3 regions of the Paenibacillus residui genome follow, and region 1 is predicted to be linked to each of the others. Evidence: riboswitches for the same ligand, from Rfam matches in the RefSeq annotation. Region 1 holds a riboswitch; each other region holds the start of a gene.

The links. A riboswitch is a leader RNA that binds a small molecule or an ion and turns the genes downstream of it on or off. The one in region 1 is predicted to bind cobalamin.
Region 2: it holds a riboswitch for cobalamin, as region 1 does, so the genes downstream of both, metE (5-methyltetrahydropteroyltriglutamate--homocysteine S-methyltransferase) here and nrdI (class Ib ribonucleoside-diphosphate reductase assembly flavoprotein NrdI) in region 1, are expected to answer to the same signal.
Region 3: it holds a riboswitch for cobalamin, as region 1 does, so the genes downstream of both, ACFQ03_RS24830 (ABC transporter substrate-binding protein) here and nrdI (class Ib ribonucleoside-diphosphate reductase assembly flavoprotein NrdI) in region 1, are expected to answer to the same signal.

Annotation. Positions count from the first base shown of each region.
Region 1 covers NZ_JBHTIU010000027.1:58,799-66,117, reverse strand. Annotated here, with positions in the region: gene ACFQ03_RS07400 (DUF4261 domain-containing protein) at 328-1,359, shown strand; cobalamin riboswitch at 1,548-1,745, shown strand; gene nrdI (class Ib ribonucleoside-diphosphate reductase assembly flavoprotein NrdI) at 1,999-2,379, shown strand; gene nrdE (class 1b ribonucleoside-diphosphate reductase subunit alpha) at 2,312-4,444, shown strand; gene nrdF (class 1b ribonucleoside-diphosphate reductase subunit beta) at 4,537-5,532, shown strand; gene ACFQ03_RS07380 (8-oxo-dGTP diphosphatase) at 5,749-6,225, shown strand; gene ACFQ03_RS07375 (LysR family transcriptional regulator) at 6,388-7,296, opposite strand.
Region 2 covers NZ_JBHTIU010000031.1:107,117-114,435, forward strand. Annotated here, with positions in the region: gene ACFQ03_RS10515 (flotillin family protein) at 1-171, opposite strand, end outside; gene ACFQ03_RS10520 (protease) at 198-716, opposite strand; gene ACFQ03_RS10525 (DUF4825 domain-containing protein) at 1,054-1,554, shown strand; gene metE (5-methyltetrahydropteroyltriglutamate--homocysteine S-methyltransferase) at 2,123-4,417, opposite strand; cobalamin riboswitch at 4,582-4,773, opposite strand; gene ACFQ03_RS10535 (thiamine diphosphokinase) at 4,960-5,622, shown strand; gene ACFQ03_RS10540 (hypothetical protein) at 5,651-5,944, opposite strand; gene ACFQ03_RS10545 (sigma-70 family RNA polymerase sigma factor) at 6,187-6,966, opposite strand; gene rsbW (anti-sigma B factor RsbW) at 6,963-7,319, opposite strand, start outside.
Region 3 covers NZ_JBHTIU010000107.1:7,731-15,049, reverse strand. Annotated here, with positions in the region: gene ACFQ03_RS24840 (ABC transporter ATP-binding protein) at 1-300, opposite strand, end outside; gene ACFQ03_RS24835 (FecCD family ABC transporter permease) at 306-1,340, opposite strand; gene ACFQ03_RS24830 (ABC transporter substrate-binding protein) at 1,342-2,385, opposite strand; cobalamin riboswitch at 2,737-2,924, opposite strand; gene ACFQ03_RS24825 (hypothetical protein) at 3,082-3,621, opposite strand; gene ACFQ03_RS24820 (aspartyl-phosphate phosphatase Spo0E family protein) at 3,759-4,022, opposite strand; gene ACFQ03_RS24815 (aminotransferase class I/II-fold pyridoxal phosphate-dependent enzyme) at 4,128-5,309, opposite strand; gene ACFQ03_RS24810 (Lrp/AsnC family transcriptional regulator) at 5,324-5,815, opposite strand; gene cysK (cysteine synthase A) at 6,451-7,319, opposite strand, start outside.

The sequences.
Region 1 (7,319 bases):
AATACTTTACCTAAAACTGCAAAAAAAAGAAACAGTAAGTTTGAAAAAAGTTATGAAAAATTATTTAACGGCTCCCTGATTATGAATAATTTAGCAGAGGTGGAGACGGATGAATGGCAAAATGCAAGCGGATGTGCTATATGTAGTTTCGGGGCATGAAACGATCCCTGAAGCCGGGGCCGGACCAAGGAGCGGGCTATAGCCTTGCCAATGGGATGGATAAGGCTCCGGAACGGTATCCGTCAGGAATAAGAAGGCTGCAAAGCGGATGTCGGGTGACGGTCCGTTAGAAAAAACATCAGGATAGACAGGAGGAATTTAATGATAATGGGCTGGTTAGATCTATTTCGCAAATGGAGCAAAAGCAAAGAGCAAGTGACGGAGGAAGCTCATGAACCCGCAGAAGCACCGGTGAAGCAGGAGCAGGAGCAGGAGACGATCGTGAAGTCCAAAGAGGAATTCCCCGGCTTCGCTCCTGTATGGATGGTGGAACTTCTGTACCGGCACAAGCCAATTCTGAATCAAGAACGGTTATACGCAAAGATGCAGAAATATACCGGGGAAGCCAGGCTCGACGAACATGCTCCTAAGGGTGCGCGGGATCGGGATCCGGTCGTATCGGAGGCCCATTCCGGCGAGCGGACGCGGCAAGATTTCGAACCTCTCTTATTCTATCATTCCAACTATATGGTCCAATACCGCGATGGAGTCGTTCCTGCGCAAACTTGTATCTTACCCTCTGAGCGTCCGCCGGAAGCGGCCTTGTATGAAGCTGCACTGCAGCAATCGTGGCATTGGCCGGATGCCCGCCAAGTGGTCGGAGGCTGCCGTTATTCCTTGCTGCTGACCGATTTCTGCGCGGAAGGACTGAACTATAAAGAAAGATTGAAACTGTTTCAGAGCGCTCTGTGCGCTCTTCTGGAAACGGCGCCTTGCGAGGCCATCTATTGGAAAACAAGCGGCAAGCTCGTTCAGCCCGAGGAATATTTACGGGCAATTTCTGAAGGGGAATGGCTGCACGGGGCTATGAACGTGCGATTATACAAGGCGGAAGGGGACGGGACAGGCCAGCCGGAAATGCTCGTCGATACATGCGGTCTTGCCGCGATGGGGGTGCCTGACCTGCAGTGTCATTTTACCGGTCTTGATCCGAATGAAGTAGCCACCATACTCGTCGATCTCGCCTATTATTTGTATGAAAGGGGCGACATCATTCGAGACGGGGAAACGATCGGTTCCGCAGAGAGCCAGCGTTGGCGCTGCGAGCATCAGCACTCGTTAAATGAACCGCGAAGGCGTGTGATCGACCTCAACCCGGGTGAGCCTTATTCCGCAGGAGGGCAGCTTCATGGCCGTTAAAGAGACGGCTGGAATAGCAGGAGAATTATTTACCTCAACGGCGATGTCCGTTATGTAAATCTATGAAAATATAAATATGCCAAAATGCCTCTTGATTGTTACAGAGAAACATTGTATATTACGTTAGGAGACTATATTTAGTGTTCATCTTCGACGACAGATACTAGATATAGAGAGTTAACTGAATATAACAGATAGAGAAGAAGGTGTCAGATTTGACTTAATAGGGAATCCGGTGTGAATCCGGAGCTGTCCCCGCAACTGTAAGTGCGGATGAAATGAGCATACCACTGTATAGGCAGCGTCTTGGGGCGGGTCTATACGGGAAGGGCTCAAAGTAGGATGAAGCACAAAGCCAGTAGACCTGCCTTCTATCTCTGCAAGTTTCGCATCTTCGGGGAATGAGAGGTTGAAACGACACGGAGCAGAGCCCATTTTATGGCTCTGTAGCTTTCATGCTGTCGTTTTTGGCCCACCACCGGCGGATGGGCCATTTTTAATGCATTGGAAGTTCTAAATTCCGGGGCTTGGCGGAGTTAATTGCTGCCAGCCGGCATCCTGCTATCACATTTTACTTCAAAAGTGGATAGGTAGATTGCTATGGAACGACCCCGAACGTGGATGCCCATGGAGGTAGCTATGCTTATCGTATTTGACTCTAAGACAGGAAACGTGAAACGGTTCGTGAACAAATTGGAGCTGGAATGCGTTCAAATTACGGAAGGGTTAACCGTCGACCAGCCCTATGTGCTGATTACTTATACTACGGGTGTGGGGCAGGTTCCGCAGACGACCCTGAAATTTCTGGAGGAAAATAGCCGGTGGCTGCAAGGGGTTGCTTCCAGCGGCAATATGAACTGGGGAGCCCGTTACGGCTTGGCCGGAGACCGGGTGGCCGAGATGTACTCGGTGCCTTTGCTGATGAAATTCGAGCTGAGCGGCACGAACAAAGATGTCGAGCGATTTAAACAGGAGGTCAATCAAATTGTCCACGCAACTTTCCAATTGGATACAGCTTAATAATGAAATTATGGTGCTTAAGGACGGCAAATTCCAGTTTGACAAAGACCGGGAGGCGGCCCGAAGCTATTTTGTCGATTATGTGAATCAGAACACGGTTTTCTTCCATGATCTGAAAGAGAAGATCGATTATTTGATCGAGCACGACTATTATGAGAAAGAGCTGTTCGACAAATACGACTTTGCCGAAGTGAAGAGCTTGTATGAGGGGCTGTATGCCCGGAAGTTCCGCTTTCCGTCCTTTATGAGCGCTTTTAAATTTTACAACAATTACGCGATGAAGACGAATGACGGGACCAAGTTTCTGGAGCGGTATGAAGACCGGATTGCGGTCGTAGCGCTGTTCCTGGGCAACGGCGATATGCAAAAGGCGAGGGAATATGCGGATCTGCTGATTTCTCAGGAATATCAGCCGGCTACGCCCACGTTCCTGAACGCAGGCAAAAAGCGGCGCGGGGAGCTGGTCAGCTGCTTCCTGCTGGAAGTGGATGATTCGATGAACTCGATCGGATTCGCGATCAATTCGGCTCTGCAGTTAAGCAAGATCGGCGGCGGTGTCAGCCTCAATCTAAGCAAGATCCGTGCGGCCGACGAACAAATTAAAGGGCTGGACGGCAAAGCAAGCGGAGTTCTGCCGGTTATGAAGCTGTTCGAGGATGCCTTCTCCTATGCGAACCAATTGGGCCAGCGTGACGGCAGCGGGGTCGTTTACCTCAACCTGTTCCACGCCGATATCCATGAGTTTCTGGATACGAAGAAGATTAACAGCGATGAGAAAATCCGGATCAAGACGCTTTCCTTGGGCGTCGTTGCTCCTAATAAATTTTTCGAATTGGTGGAGCAGGATAAAGACATGTACCTGTTCTATCCGCATACGGTTTATCGTGAGTACGGAATGCATCTGGACGATATGGATATTACGGAAATGTACGACGAGCTGGTCAATAATCCGAATATCCGCAAGAAGAAAATCGTCGCCAGAGACCTCATCATAAAAATTGCGCAAATTCAGATGGAATCCGGCTACCCATACATAATGTTCGTCGATAACGCCAATGAATATCATGCCCTCAAAAAAATCGGCCGGGTGAAGTTTTCCAATCTGTGCAGCGAAATCGCCCAGCTTAGTGAAGTATCCACCATTAACGATTACGGGGTAGAGGATGACATCCATCGCGACATTTCCTGCAACCTGGGATCGCTGAATATTGTGAATGTGATGCAGAACAAGCGGATGAGGGATACGGTTCATCTGGCCATGGATGCGCTGACCGAGGTGAGCGACCGCACCAACATTGCCATCGTTCCTTCTGTCGCCAAAGCTAACCGGGAGCTTCATTCCGTCGGCTTGGGGGCCATGAACCTGCACGGATTTCTGGCCTCGAACAAAATTCCGTACGAATCGAAGGAAGCGATCGATTTTGTACGCACCTTCTTCATGATGCTCAACTTCTATTCCCTGGAGCGGTCGATGCTGATTGCCAAGGAAAGGAAGGAAACGTTCAAGGATTTTGAGAAAAGCGAGTATGCGAACGGAGCTTATTTCGACCGGTACTTGGATAATGATTATTCTCCGCGCACGGATAAAGTGAAAGCATTATTTGAAGGCCATGTGATCCCGACCAAGGAAGATTGGCTCCGCTTGAAGGAGCTGGTTCAAGAGCATGGAATCTATCATGCCTACCGGATGGCCATTGCCCCGACAGGGTCGATCTCATACCTTCAATCCTCCACCGCGTCTATTGCGCCTATCACGCAGAGAATAGAGGAGCGCGAATACGGGGATTCCAGAACGATTTATCCGATGCCGTTCTTGAATGAGGACAATTTCTTCTATTATAAAGAAGCTTATGATATGGACATGTACAATCTGATAGACCTCGTTGCCGAGGTGCAGGTGCATATAGATCAGGCCATCTCGACCATTCTCTATGTGAAGGATGATCTGACGACTAGAGATTTGGCCAAGTATTACATTTATGCGCAGAAAAAAGGGCTGAAGACCCTCTATTATACCCGCACGAAGAAAAGAACGATTGACGAATGCATCAGCTGCGTTGTTTAAGGGCGGCTTAAAATATATTGAACTGGCGACAGGGATAACAGCGATCGGGTCCCTGACTCGATAACGAATTTGACAAGGAGGATTCAGGCAGAATGAAGGCATTCGAAGCGGTGAACTGGAATTCGCCGGAAACGGACTATACGGAAATGCTATGGACGCAAAATACATCCCAATTTTGGCTGGATACCGAAATTCCAATATCCAAGGATTTAAAGACGTGGACCAAGCTAAACGACGATGAGAAGACTACCTTCATGAGAGTATTGGGCGGGCTGACGCTGTTGGATACGGAACAGGGAAATGTCGGCATGCCTATGATTGCGCAGCACGTCGAAGACAAGCAGAAGAAGGCGATCCTCATTTTTCAGGCTGCGATGGAGGAAATTCATGCGAAGAGCTACAGTACGATTTTTACGACGGTAGCCAGCTCGGAGAGGATCCGCGATACGTTCGAATGGGTGCGCGAGAATAAACAGCTGCAGTACAAAACGCACCGTATCGATTCCTATTATCAGAGCATTAAGGAAGGGGATCCTCTTAGCCTGTATCAGGCGATGGTTGCGTCCGTCTTCCTGGAGAGCTTCCTGTTCTATTCCGGCTTCTTCTATCCGTTATATTTGGCCGGACAAGGCAAGATGGTAGCCAGCGGAGAAATCATCAAGCTGATTATCCGTGACGAAAGCGTGCACGGGGTATTCGTCGGCTTGCTCGCGCAGGAGGTCTTCCAGAAGCTAAACGAGGAGGAGCAGAAAGCGGCCTCTGCGTTCGTCAATGACCTTCTGATGGATCTGTATAAGAATGAACTGGAATATACGGAGAAGCTGTATGATCCGATCGGTTTGACCCATGAAGTAAAAAAATATATCCGGTACAACGCCAACAAAGCGTTGATGAATCTCGGGCTCGAGCCCTTGTTTGAAGAAGAAGAAGTTAACCCGGTCGTTCTTAACGGAATCCGTACGGAAACGAGTACGCACGACTTTTTCTCCACGAAGGGCAGCGGTTATCAAAAAGGAAAGGTAGAGCCGCTGCAGGACGATGATTTTCTGTTCCTTAATCAGAGGGTCCAGGAATCTAATATTTGGTGATAGGCCAGTAAACTGCGAAGGTTTCCAGAAGCCTTCGCGGTTTTTTTGTTCAAATATAAGTAAGTATAACGGGCTGTCCTAAGGACGGCGATGCCGTTTATCCTTGAACGAAACCTCGACAGAAAATAGCGGAAGGAAAAATATAGAAGGAAATAGAATAGAGCAATGAAACAGGATTCTCTATTCAACCGGATTAGATTGACAAAGGAGAGTAATATGTCCAAACAAATCAGATATGACCTCTATACGATGTGTTTGCTCAAGAAAGACGATAAAGTACTTCTGATTGAGCGGCCTGATCATCGAGGCTTCCCGGGTTATTTAGGCCCCGGCGGCAAGGTTGATTTTCCGGAGAGCCCGGCGGAAGGGGCCGTTCGCGAAGTTTTGGAAGAAACGGGGCTGCACGTGAAGAGACTAATGTATAAAGGATTGGATGAATACGTCGTCCCGCAAACCAATTACCGGTATATGGTGTTCAATTATATATCGGATGATTTCGAAGGAGAGCTGCTGACGAATCCACCTGAAGGAAAGCTGCTGTGGGTTCCGATTCAAGAAGCGCTGGAGCTTCCTATGCAGCCCTGGTTTAGAAGGCGGTTTCCGATGTACTTTCAGGAAGGGACGTTCGAAATTTCCGTTGTTTGGGACGAAGAGAATAAATGTGCCCTAGAGGATAAAGTAAAGCGATTGTAATCGATTACGGATCGTTACAGGCTTCTGTTTGGGAGTAAACGGACTAAGGATGACCGCTTGTGGCCAACAGCGTCTTCAAGTATAAACTGAGGCTTTAAACGGTCATCCGTTATAAGTTTATTCGTTAGATTTAAAGGATCGAGACTGCTCTTCGGTCTAGGATTATTGACTTCCAGCGGCATTAGTCTTTTCTTGTTCTCTCAGCTTTCTTATGAACGTGTTGACAGCCATTGTGGAAGGGGATTTCGGATCTTTAAGAATGGAAAAATCCCGTGTCATCTTTTTCCCTGCGATGGCAATTTCGCTCAAATCTCCGGACGCCAATTCTTTCCGGATGACCCTACGGGACAAAACCGCGATGCCAAGTCCGGCCATGACCGCTTCCTTCACCCCCTGATTGCTGTTAAACACGAAGGATCGCTTCACCCGGAGGCCGGATTCCATAATGAAGCGGTCGCTGTACGCACGGGTTCCGGACCCCGTCTCCCGGAAAACCCATACTTGATCCTGCAGCTCCTTCGGCTCTATCGGCGCCAGGGAACAGAGAGGATAATCGTTAGGTGCCACCAGCACCATTTCATCCTTGGCAAACGGCGGGGCTACGAGCAGCTCCGGGAACTCGACCTCACCTTCAATCAGACCGAGATCGAGCTCATTCGCGCGGACTCCTCTCGAGATTTCTTCCGTATTGGCAATCGTCACGTAAACATCGACCAGAGGATAGTCCATCGTATAATCCGCCAGCAAATGTGGAAGCACGTACTCACCGATAGTAAAGCTGGCCCCGATAGTCAATGAACCGGTTACTTCATTCCTTAATAGGTGAATCTCTTCCTTGGCTTCCTCATATAAAGCCAGAATTTGTTTGGCCCGTTGATACAGGATAGAGCCGGCCTCCGTCAGTTTAACGTGCTTGGAGGTACGATGCAGCAGCTTGCTCCCCAATTCGTTCTCCAAATTCCGGATGTGAAGGCTGACTCCGGGCTGGGAGAGGTTCAGCTTCTCGGCCGCTCTGGAGAAATGGCTCTGCTCCACGACGGTAACAAACACTTTCAATGTATCTACAATCAATTCTAGCATCCTCCCAATCTGTT
Region 2 (7,319 bases), on a different contig from region 1:
GCGCCCGGATTCATCTATCTGAATGTTTTTGGATCCGAGGAAAGACCCTGTTACAATCATCGCCTGATCGGGTCCTACCGTTTTGTACCGGGCCCAGAAAGCGAGTCCGAGAATAACAATAACCGCCAAAATAATACCCGGTATTACTAAGAAATCTGGAAGATTCTCCATAGCTTCTTCTCCTCTCATCTGGATGGTTAAGCGTCAAATCGGGAAACAAACAGCGTTCTCTCCTTCACCTCCACAACAACTATTTTCTCCCCTGCCGGAATGGACTCTCCGTCGAAGCTCGCTGCTGTATGATTGCTTACGCCGGCTCCTACCTTAAGAACGACTTCCCCGTATCCATCCTTCGGAATGGAAATGATAGCCTCGCCAACACTTCCTTTCAGATCGTAAATGGAATACCCTATGGAGTTTTCACTTTCGTTCATAGGCTTCACATAGAAGAGGTAGATAACCGCTCCTCCGAGAATCGCCAGTCCAACGGCCAGCGCCAATACGGCCCAGACCGCCCATCCGGTATACCGGGTAAGCAGAATGCCCGCTCCTCCGAAGATGGTTACGCCCCCGGCAATCACCATCGGCTGCAGAAAATCAACCGACAGGAAATCCAGCAGTCCATCCAGAGCGTGGCTCATCACATCACCCAGCAGAACGGTCACGAGGGCAAACAGCAGCCCGAAGATTAGGCAGCCCCAGTACAATTCCAGCATAATCAACCCTTCTTTCCAGAACATATTATGCGGGTCGTTGATCGTTTCTTGTAAATTAATACGTGTTACCCGACATTATGTTTCAAAAAAAACGATTTTCGAGCGTAAGCATTTCGAAAATTCGCCCTTCCGCACAATAACTGTTTTTTTGACACACGTTCTGTTAGACTATTTAGATGATATTTGAAAATATCAATTGGATTTGACATGACAAATAACTTCGGATTGTTTCCCCTGACCCAAAATATTATTCAGCCCTTGTACAAACAACGAAGCAGACAATGTTAATAAGGGGGCTCGGTAGTCAGGCCTGGCGATTTTTAAGGAGGATTAATTGATGCGAAAAATAACAACCGGATTCTTCATCTCATTATTGGTATTTCTTTTCCTAAGTGGATGTAATTCTAATTCCAATGGCGTCGTAAACGAAGATCTATTCCAATATAAAGATTCTTACGTTGGCGATAACAGTGCAGTTGGCAATATTACTAAACAGTTACCAAGTCCAACAGGCGAACAAATAAGTGAGTTGGAACTGAAAACGACAGAACCGCCTTATGGAATTGTTTTGAATTATGTGCCTGCAGAAACAACAGATCAAATAGCAGCGGACTACAAAGAGCTTGCGTTATACAATGCTACATTTATATTTGCGTTGGTTAAAAATGCGGATTGGGTTGATTTTAAATTCGTTGAAAAAGAATATAGGGTGACGAGGGAATCATTAGAATCCTGGTACGGAAAAGATTTAAGCGAATTTAAAAGCGAAGATGAACTCAGTAAATTCACTCAGAAATACTTTGAAGATGAAAATAAAGTGAATGATTTTTTTAAATAACAGGGCCCGGCGTCATAATCGTCTAACGGAAATCATACAACTAGTTTGCTCCTCTAAGGGCAAAGACTAAAACTTACCGGAAAACCTACAGCTAAGCAAAAAAACTCGGTTCTACGTGCCGTTTTTCCACGTATTTTAACCACATTCTACAATTCAGGTGCATATATCTTTGCTGCCATCCTTTGGACTGTTATCCCTTCAACTCAGAAAAAGTAATTGAGTCGACTCGGAGTGTAAAGAGCAGGCGACCATCAATCTTATGATTTTATGCAAATTGCGGCTGCTTTCCCGGCCTAAATAAAGTCCGACCGGCATAGCGGTGTGGGGATGGGAGCCACATCTTTCTGAGCGAAAGGGATAACAGTCAAATGGACGGGAGAACAAAGTATAGATTGCCGCACATCTGACTGAGCGAAAGGGATAGCTGCCAAAGGCATGGGAGAATAATTTGTGGACCAGCCCGCTGCTCGCTGCTGATAAAAGCCGTTGAAGTCTTCGAAGCACCTTCGAAGACTTCGTTATTTTTCTGATGCCGACGGCTGGAACGGCAGCGCAATAATGAAATAGGCTACAAAGCTTCGCGGGCTTGGCGGGCCGCCTGAACCATATGCTTCAGGGATTGGACCGTCTCTTCCTTGGCCCGGGTTTTCAGCCCGCAATCCGGGTTGATCCAGAACAGCGAAGCGGGCAGCACCCGCAGAGCTTTCTCAATCAGGCCGGTCATTTCGTCAACGGATGGCACCCTGGGACTGTGGATGTCGTAGACGCCCAGCCCTATTCCTTTATCATATGTGTCGGTCTCGAACGCTTCGAGAAGCTCTCCGTGGCTGCGTGAGGTTTCGATAGAGATCACATCAGCGTCCAACTGGCGGATAGCATCGATCAGATCGCTGAATTCGCAGTAACACATATGGGTATGAATCTGAGTGCTGTCCTTCACTCCGGATGTCGCCAGCCGGAATGCCCCCACTGCCCATTCCAAATATTCCTCGCGGTCTTCTTCCTTAAGCGGCAGCCCTTCGCGGAGTGCTGGCTCGTCGACCTGGATCATGCGTATGCCGGCCTGTTCCAGACTTTCGACCTCTCTCCTCAAAGCTAATGCCAGCTGTTCGGCTACCTCCTTGCGCGGAATATCGTCACGCACGAAGGACCAGTTCAACACGGTCACCGGCCCCGTCAGCATACCTTTAACCGGCTTGGAGGTTAGAGATTGGGCGTAGACCGTCTCTTCCACCGTCATAGGCGCCTCGAAATCGACATTGCCCCAGATAATCGGGGGCTTCACACAGCGCGAGCCGTAGGATTGAACCCAGCCGTTGACGGTGAAGGCGAAGCCGGCCAGCTTCTCGCCGAAAAATTCCACCATATCGGTTCGTTCGAACTCCCCGTGTACGAGCACATCCAGGCCAATCTCCTCCTGAATGGCTATCCATTCGCGAATCTGTTCACGGATAAACCGGTCGTACTGCTCCTTCGTCCACTCACCTTTGCGCCACAGCCGTCTTCCCCTGCGAACCTCCGCCGTCTGGGGGAAGCTGCCGATCGTAGTCGTCGGCAGAAGCGGCAGATTAAAAGCCTTCTGCTGCTCCTTCCGGCGTTCCGCGAACGGCGTCCTTGTCTTCGCTGCAAGAATCGCCTCCGCCGGCTGACCGGCCCGAGCCGCTCTCAGAGGCGATGCCTTCAATGCCCGCAGAGCCTCACGGCTCGCTTGCAATCGAGTCTTCACCTCTTCCTGCTCCGCCCCCAGACATATCGCTTTTGCCAGAAGCGCAATTTCCTCCAGCTTCTCATCGGCGAAGGCCAGCGCATTCCTCAGCTCCGGGGGCAGCGCCGTCTCTGCCGCCAGGCTGATCGGCACATGCATCAGGCTGCAGGACGGCTGGATGATCATCCGCTCGTAAGGCACCTTGCGGGCGATGGATTCCAGCAGCTGCAGCCGGTCATCCAAATCGGTGCGCCATATATTCCGGCCATCTACAACACCCGCAGCGAGAAGCTTATCCTCCGGGAATCCATATTGCTCTAGAGCGTCCAAATGCCGGGTGCGGCCGGATACCAGATCCAGTCCGATCGCCTGTACCGGCAAGGCCACCAATTCCGAGTAACGCTCGGCGGAATCGAAGTAGGTTTGCAGCAGAAGCTTCAACCGGGGCGCCGCCGAATGAAGATAATGGTAGCTATCCCGAACGGCCTGCATTTCCTCGTCCGTCACCGACATAACCAAGGCCGGTTCATCCATCTGCAGCCACTGCACTCCTTCCTGCTCCAGCTCCTGCAGAAGCTGGGCATACGCCGGTAGCAGGCTCTGCATAACCTCCTGGAATCGAGTGCGGTCATATCCCTTGGACAGCTTCAGGAAGGTATAGGGACCGATCAGAACCGGCCGGCCTTCGATGCCCAGCTCTTCCTTCGCTTCCTTATAGAGGGCAAGAATCCGGTTATCTACAAGCGAAGGTGTGCGCTCGCCGAATTCCGGGACGATGTAATGATAGTTTGTAGTGAACCACTTCGTCATTTCGCAAGCTGCCGCCGAACGGTTGCCCCGTGCCATGGCAAAATAAGTTTCCAGCGGAACGGGGCCCCCCGTGTAATCGAACCGGTCCGGCACAAGCCCAAACATGGCGGCGGTATCCAGCATAGTGTCGTATAAAGTAAAATCGGCAACCGGAATCCAATCCAGCCCGGCTTCCCGCTGCTTGCGCAAGTGGTTAAGACGGATCTCCTTCATCGAAGCCAGCAGCTCTTCCTGTTCCAGCTTGCCTCCCCAATACGCCTCCAACTGCTTCTTCCATTCCCTGTTTTCGCCAATCCGCGGATAACCGAGGTTTCCGCTGGTCAGCCCATTTCTCTTCTCCGTATTCATCGTCTTCTTCTCCTCTCTCACTTTCAAATCCCTTCTAACGCGTATCCATGCAACAAAAAAAGGACATTCCCGCCTAAATGAAAAAGAATGAATGGCGAAAATGTCCCAGCTATGTCAGGTAACTGGACATTAATTAACACCCGCCTATCTCCCGTAGGTTTCATTTAGTGTTGTTGGAACAGGCAGGTCTCCTGGCTTCAAGATCATCATCACAAGCTGCCTTCCCGGTCTGTCGACCAGTGGCGTTCTTGCTGCGACTTCCTTGTTACAGTGGCGGGACCGCTTCGGACTTACACCGAATTCCCTTTTAAGCTTGCAAGGCATAGCCTACAAGCACCTATTCCCATTTATTCAATTGGAATAATGCGACTTGGTAATAACCATACAACAACTCGTATATATTATCAAGCTTAATCTTTCTAAGTGGTGTCCAGCCTGCAATAAAGCGGGAACACTCTCTCCAGCCTTATTGGCACTTTTCAAGTCTTCCTTCGTATGATACGTTAGTTTCAGTGAAAATCAAGGTCAGAAGGAGGTGCGCTGTGAACGCCATATCTTCTAAGACAGGCGGAATTGTTGTTATCGTAAGCGGCGGAAGCTTGGGGGACTGGGCCCTTCGCGAGATTGGACGCGGAGACATTCTGATTGGAGCAGACCGGGGAGCGGCCTTCCTGGTACAGCATGGGTACAGCCCGGATCTGGCGATCGGCGATTTCGATTCCGTTCGCCCCGAAGAGATCGGACGGATCCGTGAATCAAGCAAACGCTGGGTAGAATGTGATCCGGTCATGAAGGATTATACCGATACGGAGATGGCTTTCAACGAAGCGCTGGCTCTTCACCCGCAAGAAATCGTCCTGGTCGGCGTCATGGGTTCCCGTCTTGACCATTCCATGGCCAACCTTCAACTGCTGGCCAAAGGGCTGGAAGCCCGCGTTCCTTGCAAAATCGTGGATGCATATAACGAAATCACGCTTATAGACGATGAATGGATTGTCCATCGCAATGAATACGCCTATCTTTCCCTTATTCCTTTCACAGAAGAAGTAAGAGGCATCACCCTCGAAGGGTTTCTGTACCCGCTGTGTGACGCGCAGCTTAAGACCGGCCAGTCGTTAGGAATCAGCAATGTGCTGACCGCTGATACCGGTCGCATTACACTTACCGAAGGGAAGCTTCTGGTCATCCGCAGCAAGGAAGACTAGGCTTCCTTTTTCTCATCCCGGTAAACGGTTAAATTAACCGGATAATATGAACGACCTTTTCCTCTGCGGCAATTTTGATCAGGTGATTGTCCCGGTCGTAGACAATTTGACAGGAACCGAAGCTCATCGTCGGCTCCGCGCCCAAGCCATAAAAAATATCATCGGCTAATGTCGTTATACAATCCTTCCGCTCCTGCTCGTCCATCTCCCGCCAATCCTCTTCGCTCATCTCGAACAGCTCGTTGCAGTTTCTTACACCGGACATGGCTCCGGTCAATTCTTCAATAATCTCCTCATACTCTCGGCCGAATTTAACGCCCATTGAAGCAACATCCTTTCTTAACCGGCCCTTTTGCCAGATCCGGATTTTTATTCCTATTATAGACAGAATGAATAGTATTTATCGGTATTTATCGGATCCTTGAAAGCCTTATCCCCATTATAATCGATTTCGTCGAATCTGTTTCACCCATTTTTCTCTGCAGTCGCATGCAGGGAACTCTGTAAATCCCCACAACAGTGCAAAAAAACACAAAACACGCCATTCCCCCATGACGTGTCTTGTTACTTGTCCACCAATGATTGATGTCCGTTCAAATATTGTTTCAGCTTTTCTATCGCTCTCTTCTGAATGCGGGATACGCTCATCTGGGAGATTCCCAGCACCTGGGCGATACTCCTCTGCGATTGCCCTTCGTTAAAGACGAGCATCAGCACCTTCTTCTCTTCTTCCTTCAGAAGAAGCAGCGCTTCGTTCAGATCCAGCCTTTTCTCGACCATTCCGAAGTCGTCCGCATCACTGCCTATCAAATCACCGATGGTTGCGCTTCCTTCATCGTTAGCCAGAGGAGTATCCAACGAAACGTAATTATAGCATTCCCTTCCGGCCAGCACCTCAATCGTCTCCTCCGTCGTCAGCTCCAAGTATTCCGCAATTTCATCTACGTTCGGGGATCGCTCCAGCTTCATAGTCAACTCATCAACCGCCTGTTGAATCATCAGCCCTTTTTCCTTAATCCGCCGGGGAACTTGAATGTACCACGACTTGTCTCTTAAATAATTTTTCATATGTCCGATCAGACTCTTCATCGCATAGGCTTCAAATTGGATCCCGAGCGTGCTGTCGTACTGCTTGAAAAGTCGCAGCAAAGCCATCTGCCCAACCTGATACAAATCCTCATACAGGTCGGGGCGGTTCCGGGACATTTTCCCGGCGGCCATCTTGACAATAGGCTCGTAATGGAGCAGCAGGTCAGTCGCTATCTCGTTGTCTTCCGTCTGCTGGTATTGAAGTATAGCCGCTATTTTATTGTTGGGGTCTTGCGTGGCTTGCTCTGGCTTCATGCCAATTCCTCTTTCCTTTGGAGAAATTTGGTCAGTATAACCTCCGTTCCGGATTGTGTATGCACCTGGACCTCATCCATGAGTGCTTGCATCATAAAGATGCCCAAGCCCCCTTCGCTAACTTCGCTTAACGGTTTGTCATGCAGAGATTCGGCCTGGCTTTCTTTCTGCTCATAGTCAAAGCTGCTTCCTTCGTCCTTGACGCTGATTCGAATGCCGTCTTCCCGCATTTCAAACCTGATTTCCATCTGCCCCTTCTCTTCTCCCTGATAGGCATGCAGAACAGCATTATTGCAGGCTTCGGCCACAGCCACCTTCATGTCCTCGATTTCTTCGTAAGAAAATCCCCATTT
Region 3 (7,319 bases), on a different contig from region 1:
CCGCCCCATTTCGATCACTTCTCGCACCTTAAAGCCGATGGGTGGTAGAGCGTCCTGCTGCAGTACGGCCATCCAGCGGGCCAGCTCCTTGCGTGAGTAGCTACGCGCATCGCGGCCGTCCAGCTTGATGGCTCCCGTATCCGCCGGTTCCAGAGCGGAAATCAGCTTAAGCAGAGTGGATTTGCCGCTGCCGTTCGGCCCGATGATGCCGAAGAACTCCCCCTGGGCAACGTGAAATCCGATATCCTGCAGCACCTGTTTTTTCCCATATGCTTTATTCACACCGTTCACTTCAATCATCGGATTCACCCCCGGCTCTTATGTTTATGCTTGTTCAGCAGATAAGCAAAGAATGGCGCCCCGATAATGGCGGTTACTACACCGAGCGGGATCTCCCTCGGACTCAGGGCGATTCTAGCTATCGTATCGGCCCACAGCACATAAATACCGCCGACAATGGTCGAGATGGGAATGATGATCCGGTAATCGGGCCCTACGATCAAACGGACCAGATGAGGCACGACCAGTCCGACGAAGCCGATGACTCCCGATACGGATACCGCCGCTGCCGTTACCAAGGTGGAGACTACCAGCACGATCAGCTTGGTCCTTTCCACGTGCACTCCCAGGTGTGCTGCCTGACGTTCGCCCAGGGCCAGCAGATTCAGCGACCGGCTGAAGCCGATCAGAATGACCACAACGACTCCCAAATAAGGCAGCAGCAGCAGGGAATAATCCCAGTTCCGCATCGAGAGGCTGCCCATTAACCAGTATAGGATTTCGTTCACGACCTCTCCGGACAGCGAAACCATGAAGGATACGAATGCCCCGAGAAAAGCCTGCACGACCACCCCGGATAAAATAAGGGTTTCCAGCTGGGATTTCCCCTGGGTGCTGGCCAGCTTGTAAACGATGAACAGGGTCGTCATCCCGGTAGTAAAGGCAACGACCGGAATGGACCATTGGCCGATAAAGGTCTGCAGCCCGAACAGAATGATGAAAGCCGCCCCCACCGAGGCGCCTGAAGCGACTCCAAGCGTATAGGGATCAGCCAACGGATTCCGCAGTACGGCTTGAAAGCCCGCCCCCGCTATGGCAAGCGATGCTCCTACCAGGATGGCAAGCACAACTCTCGATAATCGGACCTTCAGAATGATCGATTCATCGGACGGTGACCAGTCGGGCTGGATCGAATCTCCTATGCCCGGGATGGCATGGAACAGAATCCTCCACACATCGCCTATCGGCACTTGGGCCGAGCCGAAGGATAAGCTCAGTGTAACGGAAAGCAGGAGGAGCATAAGGGCTCCTCCTCCATAAGCAAACAGCTTCGCTTTCATCTTATTTCACCAGATCCGGATGAATCGCCTTGGCCGCTTCAAGCAGCGCTTCCGTCAAACGCGGACCTACCCGGCTGATAATATCTTTATCAATCGGATATAGAGCTCCGTTCTTGACCGCATCGATCTGATCCCAGCCCGGACGCTTCTTGATTTCTTCGAGAATCGATTCCATTCCTCCGCCTTCGGCATACAGAATGACTTCCGGATTAGCCTGAATGATCTTCTCCGGATCGATCGGGAACCAGCCTTTCTCCCCTGCGGCTATATTCGTTCCGCCGGCAAGCTTGACCAGCTCATCCATAAACTCCCCTTCCCCCACGGTCCAGCCCGGGGAGAACTCCATGTAGACCTTCTTGGCCGGTGCATCCTTGACGGCGTCTACGACTTTCTGCCGGTCGGCCTTCATCTGCTCGGCCACCTTCTTGGCCTCTTCCTGCTTGTTCATGATGAGGCCCATCGTCTCGATTTTTTCGATCACTTCATCCAAAGTTTTAGGTGCGGAGAAATAGACCGGAACATTCATTTCGCGAATTTTATCAATGACCTTTTTGTTGCTGCTTGCAGCGACCACCAAGTCCGGTTCCGTGGCCAGAAGAGCCTCCAGATTAGTCTCCAAAGAACCGATCTTCGGCTTCGCCGCCGCTTCCTCAGGGTAGTTGCTCCATTGATCCACGCCGACAACCTGATCCCCCGCTCCTATCGCAAACAAGGTTTCCGTCTCGCTCGGGGCCAGAGAAGCAATCCGTTCAGGAGCTTTATCGAATGTCAGCTCCGTCCCCGAAGCATCCGTAACTTTCAGCGGATATTCGGTTTGTCCGGCCTTCGCTTTCCCATCGTCAGACTTATCCCCCGAATCGGGCTTCTTATCACCATCCGCCTGATTTTCCTTGCCCTTCTCGTCCTGCACTTTAGCCGGATCGCTTATGCCCTTCGGGTCCTGCTGCTTGTCTCCGCAGCCCAGCAGCCCGACAGCCAGCATGGCCATCAGAAGCAGAGCTGTCATTGTCCGCATCATCTGCTTTGCGGTCCGTCCTTGACTCATTATTCTTCCTCTCCTTTTGTCTACAGCGCCTATTCTTTTTTTTGAGAAAGAGCCTGAAACGATGAATGACTTCCCTGTGCCCCCGGGCCGTTCGCCCGGAACCTATGATGCAGCCCTAAGAAGAACATCGTGAAATGACTCACGAAATCTTCTATGACAATCCTTTTAAAGGTCTAACCGCTATATGCAGTAAAATTTGATGATCAGGGACTTGCTTTTTTCTGGCCGCGCTTTAAATGAAAAAAGCCCTCCATCCGTTCGATAGAGGGCATAATGGCGCAGCGATCCAAGGGGATAACAAATGAACCCCATCATCCTGATCAGCCGGTTTCCTTTTCCTCGAAGGATTTCTTCAGCTTCACCTTGCAGGCAGGTCTCCTGACTTATGGGGTTGGTAAATCTCGCCTTCCCGTTGGATTCAACAGTGGCCTAATGAGACTCTCCCATTTTACAGTGGCGGGACCGTGCCGGATTTGCACCGGCTTCCCTTTTAACCCGGACGCGGATGGCGTTCGCGGGACCTGCAGGCATTACATGTCCATTCAATTATTCAAGCTATATTCTCTTAGAAGATTATAGGGGAAGCGCCCCCAAGTTACAAGTCTATTATTATCTACCGTTAACGGATTACAACGATACATGCGATACTGCATGACTTCGCAGAATCTATCAGCTCAAAAACAATTGCGTACTATGCTAGGATTCCATTATTTTCTTCAACACTTCCGCCGCCTTGTCCTTATCCTTGGCCCGAGGGTGGATAAAGGCATACATTTCCGCCCCTTTGTAGCCGACGGATTGCAGCCATTCCGTTTTGCTCACCGGTACTCCGTACAGCTTTTTCTCAAGCTTGCCCTCGTCATTCGGCGCTTCAAGCACCCCTTCCGGATAATCCTCCGGACGGAACAGATCGTCCATACCCGGCAGGCCTCCCTGTTCGGCAAACACCTTGAATTGCTCTTCCGGAAGGACCATAATGTCGTTATCCCCGGCGGCGATTTCGACCATCAGCTTGTTAAGGTCGAAGATCGGACTGGAGAATAAATCCACGGACATGGTTTCCCCTACTTTGTCCTGAACGAAATTCTCCAATGTTTCCGCTACAGAAGAGTCCATTCCCCCCGGCGGCAGAATGAAGATGGTGACATCCGCTCTCTCTCTTCCACAGGCGCTCAGCACCACTACCAAAACTAGCACCGCGATTAGCTTCCATGCTATTCCCAGCTTCGCTTTCAACGTTTCTCCCCCCACTAAAGTCGCATCAAAACTATGATAGCACAGAGTCTGTTCCGAAGAAATCGTTTTAGCGAGATTATACTCTCTCTAGGGGGGCGCTTTCTGTCCTTTAAGCAGGAAAAAAAGAGCCGGGCTTATCAGCCCTCGGCTCTTATCATTTCCAGATATAAGTTTATTTTCTTATCCAGCAGTCTGCTAATCTCCAATATGGAGGAATTGTTGAAACAAGGTTCTTCCATGTACATCTGCTCCATCTGCATGCGCAAAACCCGAATCTCTTCTTCCAGAACAAGCAGAGCGTTAGATGGCTTGGCGGGTTCGGTCACCCATCTTAAATGCGAATCCTTCTCCCGAAGCAAAAGGTTGTGATACGGAGCCGAATTCAGGTAAGCAGCAGTCATAATCATTCCCCCTTTGGTAGCATGAAGAGAAAGAATAACGCTTTTCTTCTACTTTAAACAATACCATATTTAGGCGCAAAAAGAAATCTGGCCCATGGAAAATTATTACTTCTGCAGCTTCTCGTAAAACTTGCCTATCCGATCCAACGCTTCATTCAATTGGCTTACTGACGTGGCGTAAGAGCAGCGAATGAACCCTTCGCCTCCCAATCCGAAAACATTGCCCGGCACAGCAGCCACCCTTGCTTCCCGCAGGAGCCTCTCGGCAAATTCCTCCGAGCTCAGTCCTGTCGATTGGATCGAGGGGAAGGCGTAGAAGGCCCCTTGCGGCTCGTGACAATCCAGACCGATTTCCCGGAAGCCCCGTACTACCAGCCTGCGTCTCTGATTATAGGATTCGACCATCCGGTCCTTCTCTTCCAAACCGTATCTAAGCGCCTCTATTGCGGCCACTTGGCCCATGACGGGAGCACACATGACGGTATATTGATGAATTTTCAGCATCGCCTGAATCAGATCCCGATGACCGCAAGCGTATCCCATTCTCCAGCCGGTCATGGCGAACGCCTTGGAAAATCCGCTGACGAGGATGGTACGATCCTTCATGCCCGGCAGCGATGCGAAGCTGACATGCTTCTGACCATAGGTTAATTCCGCATAAATTTCGTCGGAAATTACGATCAGATCGTTCTCTTCTACCAGCTTGGCAATCGGCAGCCAATCTTCCCGGGTCATGATTCCTCCCGTCGGATTGCTCGGGTAACAGAGCACAAGCACCTTGGAACGGGGAGTGATCTTCGCCTTCAGCGATTCCGGCGTCAACTTGAATTGATCCTTGGCGAATGTCTCTATACCGACCGGAATTCCTCCCCCGATCGAAGCGATGGGCGAATAGGACACATAGCAGGGTTCGGGGATCAATATTTCGTCGCCCGGCGTAATAAGCGCCCGCAGAGCGAGATCGATCGCCTCACTGCCCCCGACCGTAACAATGATTTCGTCCTTCGGTTCATACGTCAGCTGAAATCCGGTATGCAAATAATTGGCTATCTCTTCGCGGAGCTCATATAGTCCGGCATTCGGAGTATACTGCGTCTTGCCCCTTTCCAGGGAATAAAAGCTTGCTTCGCGGACGTGCCAGGGAGTGATGAAATCGGGCTCCCCAACCCCAAGTGAAATTATGTCTTTGCTCGCGCTGACAAGGTCGAAAAATTTCCGGATGCCCGAAGGCGGGATATCCCGGACAAGCGGTGACAAGTATTGATGCATTTCCTTTTGCTTGGTCATAACGGATACTTCCTTTATGGCGAAATCAGGAGACGGTGATCTTCGTCATTGTCTTCGAAAATAATACCGTCCTGTTTATATTTTTTCAGAATAAAATGAGTTTTCGTCGATAAAATCCGGTCGATCGGCGAAAGCTTGTTGGAGACGAAAGAGGCGACCTCCTTAAGCGTTCTTCCCTCCACCTCAACCAGCAGGTCATAGGCTCCCGACATCAAGTATACGGACTTCACTTCGGGATACAAGTAAATTCTTTCGGCGATTGCGTCGAAGCCGTGCCCCCGTTCCGGAGTAATCTGCACTTCAATCAGGGCCGTCACTTTATCATCGTTGACCTTGCTCCAGTTCACCACTGTCGCGTATTTGACAATGACCTTCTCCTCTTCCAGCTCGGCGATGGCGGCTTCCACCTCCGCTTGCTTCGCCCCCAGCATGGTCGCAATCAAATCGGCGCCTATTCTGGAATCTTCCTTGAGCAATTCCAGAATTTGCAGTTTCAGTTTGTTCATTCGCGGGCCCCCTCCAGTAAAAAATGATAGTTCCACTATACAACGAACGAGCAGAACGTGCAAAGCAAAATAACACAAACCTGCATGTCCTGTCAGTCACCATCGGGGATGAAAATTTTGACCGCTGTACGACTTCGTTTACTGCGCCTTTCCGCCGGCAATCCTGACATACAGGGTCAGCGTCTAAAACCTTCCTCTTAGGCGGTCTCTCTCCCTGAATTTGTTTCGAAAAGGGATTATACATTACGCCCTGAGGGAAAGCCAGCATCGCATCCGGATCGGTAAAGATAACGCAAAGACGAGCAAAAATACATTAAAATCGTACCCTTTTCCGAAAAGAAGGCGAAAGACGCTCAAATGTGCAGGTCTTTTTCACAAAATGGGGCCATTTCGCAAAAATCGCTCCAAAGACGTGCATTATTGCTCTAGAATCAGGTATGTGACGACTTTTCTCTAAAAAGACCTGCATAATCGCTTTAGAATAGGCACGGTTTTTTCCAAGGATAAGCGGCTATCGCCGTTCTTAGGACGGGCGTGTTTACCGATGAAATATATGTTCTGCACCCTATTAACACTGTAAAGAATTTAAAGATTACTATGTGCCAAAAAACCCAGGATCAAATCCCGAGGCCATTTTAAAAGACATCCATGCTCAAGTAGCGTTCCCCGGTATCCGGAGCAATGCACAGCACCCTCTTGCCTTGGCCCATTCTTCTTGCCAACTGCAAGGCCGCCCATACGGAGGCTCCCGCTGACGGTCCGACCAGAATCCCTTCCCTGGAGGCCAGCAATCTGGCCGTGCCCAGTGCATTCTCATCCTCCACCTGCACGATCTCATCGTAAATTCCGGTGTTGAGAATCGGAGGGATGAAGCCTGGACTGGTTCCAACCAGCTTGTGAGGTCCGGGCTGGCCGCCTGACAGAACCGGGGAGCCTTTAGGCTCGACTACGACAATCCGTATACCCGGAATATGCTCCTTCAGCACTTCCCCTGTTCCGGTTATAGTCCCTCCGGTTCCGGCTGTGGCAACGAAGACATCCAGCCTGCCCTCCGTCTGCTCGATAATCTCGAGCGCCGTCGTTGTTCTATGAATATCCGGATTGGCCGGATTTTCAAATTGCTGGGGAATGAAGCTGCCGGGAATCTGCTCCTTCAGCTCCATGGCCTTGCGGATCGCACCGGGCATTCTTTCCGCAGCCGGGGTCAGGACAACCTCTGCTCCATAGGCTTTAAGCAAATTGATTCTTTCCTTCGTCATATTATCCGGCATCACCAGTATTGCCCGATAGCCCTTGGCTGCGGCATTCATAGCGAGTCCGATTCCCGTGTTGCCGCTCGTCGGCTCAATAATCGTGGCCCCCGGTGCAAGCTTTCCTTGCTTCTCCGCCTGAAGAATCAAATTATAAGCGGCCCGGTCCTTCACACTTCCGCTCGGGTTATAGGATTCCAGCTTCACATATACCTCGGCGTCCTGCTCCGAAGCCAGCCGATTTAATCGCACAG